2 regions of the Streptomyces sp. NPDC005262 genome follow, and region 1 is predicted to be linked to the other one. Evidence: riboswitches for the same ligand, from Rfam matches in the RefSeq annotation. Region 1 holds a riboswitch; the other holds the start of a gene.
The links. A riboswitch is a leader RNA that binds a small molecule or an ion and turns the genes downstream of it on or off. The one in region 1 is predicted to bind cyclic di-AMP.

Region 1 (4,175 bases):
TCTGGGGAGGGGGCGTTTCCATGCCTGCCTTGGTTCTACTCGGGATGCTTGAACTGCGGTTCCGCAGTGGATCGAGAAAAGGGGAAGAGGTCAGTCGCGGTCGGCGGAGTCCACGCCGTCCCACAGGTTGGAGTGCCACGGCCGGTCGGTCTCCTCCGCCCCTCCGCTGCGCGCCTTGGCCGCATCCGGGTCGACCACGGTGTAACCGGTCTCCCCGGGAAGGACGTAGTGCAGATGCTCCCGGGCCAGCCGCCGGATGTACGCGTCGTCCTGGAGGCGCGCCTTCTCGTCGCGGAGCTCCTCGGTGCGCGCCTCCGCGTCCTGCGCCAGCCGTTCCTGGTCGGCGATCTCGTCGCGCTGCGACACGTACTGCCGCATCGGGTACGCGAGCGCCACCACCAGGGAGCAGACGACAAGGGCAAGGAAGGCGGCCCGGCCGGTGAGCCGGGAGCGACGGGCCTGACGACGGTTCTGGGACCGGTAGACGCGGGCGGCGGTCTGCTCTCCGAGCAGCCGCAGCCGGGTCGCGGTGGAGAACCGGTCCCGGTCCTTCGCGGCCATGTCTCCGCCTCCCCACTACGCACGTCCGTCCCCGCACACGGTACGGGACCGAGTGCGGGGACGGACGGAGGCCGGTGCCTTTGCCCTGTGACGGGCCCGCGATCAGCCCTTGAAGCGCGGGAACGCGGAGCGGCCCGCGTACACCGCCGCGTCGTCGAGGATCTCCTCGATGCGCAACAGCTGGTTGTACTTGGCGACGCGGTCCGAGCGGGCCGGGGCGCCGGTCTTGATCTGACCGCAGTTCACCGCGACGGCGAGGTCGGCGATGGTGACGTCCTCGGTCTCACCGGAGCGGTGGGACATCATGCACTTGAAGCCGTTGCGCTGGGCCAGCTCGACGGCGTCCAGGGTCTCGGTCAGCGAACCGATCTGGTTGACCTTGACGAGCAGGGCGTTGGCGGAGCCCTCCTCGATGCCACGGGCCAGACGCTCCGGGTTGGTGACGAACAGGTCGTCGCCGACGATCTGCACCTTGGCGCCGAGCTTCTGGGTGATGACGTTCCAGCCGGCCCAGTCGTCCTCGTACAGCGGGTCCTCGATGGAGACCAGCGGGTACGCGGAGACGAGCTCCTCGTAGTACTCGGTCATCTCGGCGGCCGAGCGGGACTTGCCCTCGAACTCGTACTTGCCGTCCTTGTAGAACTCCGAGGCGGCGACGTCGAGCGCGAGCGCGATGTCCTTGCCCGGGGCGTAACCGGCCTCCTTGATGGCCTCGAGGATGAGGTCCAGGGCGGCGCGGTTCGACTCCAGGTTCGGCGCGAAGCCGCCCTCGTCGCCGAGACCGGTCGACAGGCCCTTCGTCTTCAGGACCTTCTTCAGCGTGTGGTAGACCTCGGCACCCCAGCGCAGGGCCTCGGAGAAGGACTCCGCGCCGATCGGGGCGATCATGAACTCCTGGATGTCCACGTTGGAGTCGGCGTGCGACCCACCGTTGAGGATGTTCATCATCGGGACGGGCAGCAGGTGCGCGTTCGGGCCACCGAGGTAGCGGAACAGCGGCAGGTCCGAGGCCTCGGAGGCGGCGTGCGCGACGGCCAGCGAGACGCCGAGGATGGCGTTGGCGCCGAGCGAGCCCTTGTTCTCGGTGGCGTCCAGGTCGAACATCGCCTGGTCGATCAGCCGCTGCTCGGTCGCGTCGTAGCCGACGAGCTCCGGGCCGATCTGCTCGATCACGGCGAGGACGGCCTTCTCGACGCCCTTGCCCTGGTAGCGGTTGGGGTCACCGTCGCGAAGCTCAATGGCCTCGAACGCACCGGTGGAGGCGCCGGACGGAACAGCAGCACGGCCGGTGCTGCCGTCGTCGAGGCCAACCTCGACCTCGACCGTGGGGTTTCCGCGGGAGTCGAGGATTTCCCGGGCTACGACGACGTCGATGGACGGCACGAGGCATCTCCTTCTGGGATATGACGCTGGTTGTGCAGGGTCGCTTTGGCCTTGCGCCAAGAGCCTAACCGCCTTGGCCCACTGCGTTCGGCGACCGCCCGCCTCCTGGGACGAAAAAGGACCCAAGGACACCCGTAGACGGGCAAATGTTCAAAAATCTACTGAGCGGTAACCACAACAGTTGAACGCCGAGCGCAGAAACCCCGACCCGGCGCGTACGGGGGAATCCGCGCCGGGTCGGGGTGCTCAGGGAGGAGAGAGAGCGCTTTTCTGCTGAGGCTCGTACTACTTCGTCAGGTGGAGCTGCTGACCCGGGAAGATCAGGTCGGCGTCCTTGACGATGTCCTTGTTCAGCTTGAACAGCTGGTGCCAGCCGCCCTTCACCTTGTGCGCCTCGGCGATCTTGCTGAGCGAGTCACCGGCCTTCACCTTGTACTCGCCATCACCCTTCGCGACCTTCTGGCCGGTCGGCGTGGTGACGGTCTTCGCGGCCTCGGGGGCGGTGCCGCGGTCCGAGCGGGAGGCGGTGGGGGCCTCGGTGTGCTCGGCAGGCTTCGGCGCGGCCGGCTTCGCGGCGGCGGAGCCGGTGTCGACGCCCGGGTCGACACCGTCGTTGGACAGGTTGCCGGCGCCGGCGCAGCCCCAGGCACCCGGACCCTGCATGTCGAGGAGCTTCTCGGCGGTGGCGATCTGCTGGGCCTTGGTGGCCAGGTCGGCCCGCGGGGCGTACTGCGTGCCGCCGGCGGCAGCCCAGCTGGACTGCGAGAACTGCAGGCCGCCGTAGTAGCCGTTGCCGGTGTTGATGGACCAGTTGCCACCGGACTCGCACTGGGCGACGGCGTCCCACGTGGCGACGGAGGCCGCGGAGGCGCCCGTGGCACCCATCAGGGGAACGGCGATGGCGGCACCGGCGACACCGGCGAGCGTGGCCACACGGACGGCCTTGGAGGGGCGACGGTGCTTGCCCTTGCTGTTCAGCAGCATGCAATTTCTCCTCACCGACGCCTACGAGGTGAGCTGTCGGATTCGGGCCAAGTGAGTTGCCCGGTCGCATGTCCTAGCACGCGACTTCACCCCAAGCCGGTCCTGACGGTCTTTCGGCCATCGGTCCCGGCGCTTACCTGGGTCCCCCGCTCCTGCCTACGGCGCTTTACGCGTCTGTTCCCTTCGACCGACGGCAGGATTCGGCGTGACGGTCGACGGGGCCCGCGGTGCGAGCGGTTCCGACCGTAAACGCACGCAACCCCCATATTCAAAGACGGACATAACTGACAATCATCCCCTACTCACGCCCAGCTGATTACCGTTTTCGCAGGTGGGGGGCGATGCGGACAGGCCTGGCGGACAAGACACGCCGATTAACGCAAAGAGACCCATGTCTCACTTACGCATAAGTGGACATAGGCCTCTGAACTACCCCTACTTTTGGGGTGATTTAAGCTGTTGATCAGACTGGTCTCACTCCGCCTTCACACCGAGATCGAGGCTCTGGCCAGGAAGAATGAGATCCGGGTCGTCGCCGACAGCACTCTTGTTGGCCTCATAGAGCGCCGGCCATCCGCCATGAACCTTCTGTGCATCAGCAATCGCCCAGAGGTTGTCGCCCGGCCGAACGGTGTATGTGCCGTCGGCGGCCGAGTCGCGCGTGTCGCGTCCGTCGCTGTTACCGCGGGAAGCATGGCGGCCCGAGTCGCGGTCACCGCCCGTCCCCATGCCCTGGCTCACCTCGGGGGCCGGCGCACCACGGTGCTTACCGCCCGCCTCACTGCCCGAAGATCCTGAAGAGCGGGACGAGTCGGATGAACCGGATGTATCCGACACATCGGCCGACGGCTCACTCGACGCCTGACCCGACGTCCCGCCCGCCTTCTCGCCGGACGACTTCTCCGACGACGATTTCGATCCGCCCTCGGCGCTCGCCTTGTCCGACGCCTCGTCCGAGGCCTCGTCGGACGGATCCGCGCTCTCCGTCGGGTCGGCCGACAGCAGGCTCCCCGGGTCGACACCCGGAAGCGTCCCGTCCACCGTGAGCCCGGAGATCACCGCGCAGCTGGGCCATGCCCGTGGCCCCTGGTCGTCGAGGACCTTCTCGGCGACCGCTATCTGCTGGGAGCGGCTGGCGAGGTCGGCACGCGAGGCGTACGCCTCGCCGCCGTACGACTTCCAGGTGTCCTGCGAGAACTGGAGACCGCCGTAGAAGCCGTTGCCGAGATCGGCACTCCACATTCCGC
Region 2 (4,175 bases), on a different contig from region 1:
GCTCGCCGAGCGCATCGTCTTCCTCGGCACCGCGGTCGACGACACCGCCGCCACCGACCTGATCGCGCAGTTCATGTACCTGGAACACGCGGCGCCCGACCGCCCCGTCTCCCTCTACATCAACTCCCCCGGCGGCTCCTTCGACGCCATGGCAGCGATCTACGACACGATGGAGTACCTCACCTGCGAGGTGGAGACCTTCTGCCTCGGACAGGCCGGTTCCAGCGCGGCCCTGCTGCTCGCCGCGGGCGCTCCCGGCCGGCGGCACGCCCTCCCCGGCGCCAGGGTCGTCGTGCAGCAGCCCGCGCTTCCCGAGCCGCTGCAGGGCCAGCCGTCCGATCTGGAGATCGAGGCACGGGAACTGATCCGCATCCGTGAGCAGCTCACCCGCCTGCTGGCCCGTCACAGCGGGCGAACTGCCGAGCAGATCGCCGCGGACATCGAGCGCGACCTCATCCTCGATGCCCCGGGCGCCAAGGCGTACGGCCTGGTGGACCACGTACTGGAGAACCGCAAGCCGTCACTCCCGCCGAACGGCGCGAGGTGAACACCGGATGCAGCCACCGGAGTTCCCGCCGCTGCCCGCACTGACGCGCGCCGAGGGCGAGTTCATCGACCGTTATCTGGAAGTGCTCGACCAGCTGGGGCGGATCAACCCCGCCCACGACAGCGACACCTACGGCGCGCTGCGAGCGGCGCAGGCACTCGCCTCGCGGGCCGTCGCCCTGCGCAACGCACTCGCGTTGATGCACGAGCGAGGTGAAGCACAGATCCACGCCGCCACCTTGGCGCGAGCGCTTCGCGTCCTGGACGGGGAGCGTCGGGCCCGGCGGGTCACCGTGCCCCCTGCCCAGACAAGTTGATCAACTCCCTTCCGCGACACGCCCGGCGGCCTGATCAAAATTCCTCGCTCGTTCGGCGTAGGAGATCCCCCGCGCGAGGGATTGTTCAACTTGCGCCTCCAGCGTGGCCGGTGAACGGAGTCTGCCATTCCGCCGCTGGTACGGGGCCGGTCGGGGCGACCGGGTCGGGTTCGCGTAACTACCGTACCCACCCGTACGGATCAATCACGACAAAACTTCCATATCGCTTCCAATCCTAGGAAATCCGGCACTCGGTGAGTCAAGATCCGTGAGACGACAAGCCCCCGCCACCGCGGCGGGGCGGTCCGGGTGGACGCCGAGTCCTGCCGCCGCCCGGATGCCTGGTCGACGGAAGTGGATCGGCAGGAGTGGAGGACCCGAGCACAACGGGTCGACCGGACATCCGGTCGACCCTCGGGGTGAAGCCGCCGAGTGCGGCCGGGCAACTTCGCCAGCCCGAACCCGACAGGTCATCCTTCACAGGCGGCTGACGAAGGGTTGCGCATGACTGCGCAGGTTCATGTCCCGTCTCTGCTCACCCGGGCCGGTACCGCCACGGTTCTGACGCTCGCCGCCGTCGGCGGCTCCGCGATCGCCCCCGGCGGTGTGGCCGAAGCCCAGGCCGCGGCTCATTCGACGAAGGCGCTCAACATCGTCGCGTCGAAGAAGGGGTCGCCGTACCGGTACGGGGCCACAGGTCCCCACCGCTTCGACTGTTCGGGTCTGACGATGTACGTGTTCAAAAGGGTGGGCAAGAAGCTCCCCCGCACGGCCCAGCAGCAGTACAACAAGACCCGGCACATCTCGGCCTCGCAGCGGCGCCGCGGCGATCTGGTCTTCTTCCACTGGGGTCGCAGCGTCTACCACGTAGGGATCTACGCCGGTAGGGGCAGGATCTGGCACTCGCCGAAGACCGGTGCCGTGGTGCGGCTGGAGAAGATCTGGACGAGGAGTGTCTGGTACGGACGGGTCCGCTGACCCCCGCCTCTTCCGCCATGCAGGTTGCCGGTCACCTCCGCCCGTCAGTGCAGCAGGGGGCCGGTGACCAGCACCAGGCCCAGCGCGGTGAGCGCCGCGCCGCTGCCGCCCTCGATGGCGCGGGCGGCACGCGGCCGGCGCAGCCACCGGCCCAGACGGTCCACCAGGAGCGCCACGGCCGGGAACCAGATCAGCGCGAGCAGCACGACCACGGTGGCCAGCAGCAGGGTCCGGGACACGGGCGGCTGCCCGTCCGGAACGAACTGCGGCAGCAGGCTGAGAAAGAGCACGGGCGCCTTCGGGTTCAGGGCGTTGGTCAGAAAGCCCTGGCGCAGCGCGCGTCCGTATCCGGTCACGGAAGGCCCACCGACCCGCCCCGCGTCCGGTCCCGGGTCCGAGCCCCCGTCCGTGGTGCGGCGCCGTGCCGCGTGCAGGGCGCTGATCCCCAGGTGGAGGACGTACGCCCCGCCGAGGAACTGCACGGTGCGGAACAGCGCGGGCACGGTGACCAGAACCGCCGCGAGCCCGGCGACGGCCAGCGCGGTGTGGACGAGCAGTCCGCCGGCAACGCCGAGCGCCGTCGCCACCCCGGCCGCCCGTGAGGCGAGAGCGTTCCGTACGACCACGGTGAAGTCGGCGCCCGGCAGTGCCACCATCCCGGCGGCCACCCCTACGAAGGCGATCAGTTGTGCGTCCATGGGTCCACCATGGACCGCAGTAGCCTTCACCATGTACTTGCAATCTTCTGGGTGGGCCAAAAGGAACGCTTAATGTTCGACCCGACACGCCTTGCGGCACTGGTGGCGGTCGCCGAGGCGGGTTCGATCACGCGTGCGGCCGCCCGTCTCGGCTACACCGCGCCCGCGCTCTCCCAGCAGCTCGCCAAGCTGGAGCGGGAGGCGGGCACCCCGCTGCTGGTCCGCCACCACCGCGGCGCGCGTCTTACGGCCGCGGGCGAACTGCTGGTCGTCCGCGCCCGGCGGGTCCTCGACGAGATGGACCGGGCCCGGCACGAACTGACGCGGCTCGCCGGGCTCTCCGGCGGACGCCTCCGGGTCGGCACGTTCACCACCGCGGGTATCCATCTGCTGCCGCCCGTCCTGAGCGCCTTCCGCCGCGCCCATCCCGACGTGGAGCTGGCTGTCGCGGACTACGAGCCACCCGACGGGATCGCCGCGGTGGCCGCGGGCGAGGTCGATCTCGCCCTGACCCACGCATACGAGCCGGCGTCCGCGGTGCCGCTGCCTTCCGGCGTCCGTGTCGAACCGCTGCTGGTCGAGGAGCTGGTGCTGATCACGGCGGTCGGACAGATGCTGGCCGAGGGAACGGGACGGCTGCCGGTGACGGAACTGGCCGGCCGGCCGCTGATCAGCAGCGCGCCGGCCCATCCGCCCCGCCAGGGGGTGGAGAACGCCCTGGCCGAGGCGGGCGCTACACCCGCCGTGGTCTGCGAGTCACCAGGTTATGCGCTGGTGTGCGCCCTGGTCAGTGCGGGGATCGGGATGGCGGTGGTGCCCGAGATGGTCGCCGCGATGGCGCCGACGCCCCTGTCCGTGCGACGGCTGGAACCCGCGGCCTTCCGGCGGACCATCTCGGTGGTGCACCACGGCGACCGGGCGAGTGGGGCGGCCGCGACGCTGTGCGCACTGCTGCGCGGCGGCTTCGGGAGGACTGCCGGGCAGTGACCACGCGTCGGGTCGGCAGCCGACGCCGCCGACCGCCGGCGACACGACGTCCGGGCCGGACCCGATTCCGGGTCTGCGAGGACCGTGGTCAAGTCTGGACGGGGAGAGTCCAGGGGAGCGCGATCCAGACGGTCTTGCCTCCCTCGGCGGTCGGCGTGACCGTGAGGCGTCCGCCGTACTCCTTGGCCAGACAGCGAATGATCACCATGCCGCGTCCGTTGTCCTGCCGCACGGCGGCGGGCAGCCGCTGGGGCCAGCGGGGGTGGCTGTCCGTCACCCCGAGATGCAACTGCTCCTCCCGCTCCAGCCGCAGGTCCACGGTGAAGGTCGGCGACTGGCCGAAGGTGTGCTGGACGGCGTTGGTGGTGAGCTCGGAGACGATGAGCCGGATGGTGTCGGCAGTCTCCGTGTCATCGGGGAGACCCCAGTCGGCGAGCACTTCCGCCACGTATCTCCGGGCCGAGGAGACCGAGAGCGGCTCGCTCGGCAGAGTGACACTTGCTTCTTGATGGTCTGCCATGGCGAGCCGTCCTTTTCCCGCCCGGACCGACCCGCGATCGACCCGGGATGCGCTTCGCGCCAGACTGCCACTGATGCGGCCCTCCGCGACGGCGATCCACCAAGATATGCATATATCTGTCGCTCGAAG

Region 2: linked by a shared signal. The riboswitch ahead of ACFYP5_RS27715 (C40 family peptidase) and the one ahead of ACFYP5_RS19405 (transglycosylase family protein) in region 1 are both predicted to bind cyclic di-AMP.

Annotation. Positions count from the first base shown of each region.
Region 1 covers NZ_JBIAKK010000007.1:94,247-98,421, forward strand. Annotated here, with positions in the region: gene ACFYP5_RS19390 (DUF501 domain-containing protein) at 1-22, opposite strand, end outside; gene ACFYP5_RS19395 (septum formation initiator family protein) at 91-561, opposite strand; gene eno (phosphopyruvate hydratase) at 664-1,944, opposite strand; gene ACFYP5_RS19405 (transglycosylase family protein) at 2,230-2,928, opposite strand; cyclic di-AMP (ydaO/yuaA leader) riboswitch at 2,932-3,102, opposite strand; gene ACFYP5_RS19410 (transglycosylase family protein) at 3,403-4,175, opposite strand, start outside.
Region 2 covers NZ_JBIAKK010000013.1:113,486-117,660, forward strand. Annotated here, with positions in the region: gene ACFYP5_RS27705 (ATP-dependent Clp protease proteolytic subunit) at 1-547, shown strand, start outside; gene ACFYP5_RS27710 (hypothetical protein) at 555-863, shown strand; cyclic di-AMP (ydaO/yuaA leader) riboswitch at 1,168-1,364, shown strand; gene ACFYP5_RS27715 (C40 family peptidase) at 1,368-1,841, shown strand; gene ACFYP5_RS27720 (LysE family translocator) at 1,886-2,539, opposite strand; gene ACFYP5_RS27725 (LysR family transcriptional regulator) at 2,612-3,526, shown strand; gene ACFYP5_RS27730 (ATP-binding protein) at 3,615-4,046, opposite strand.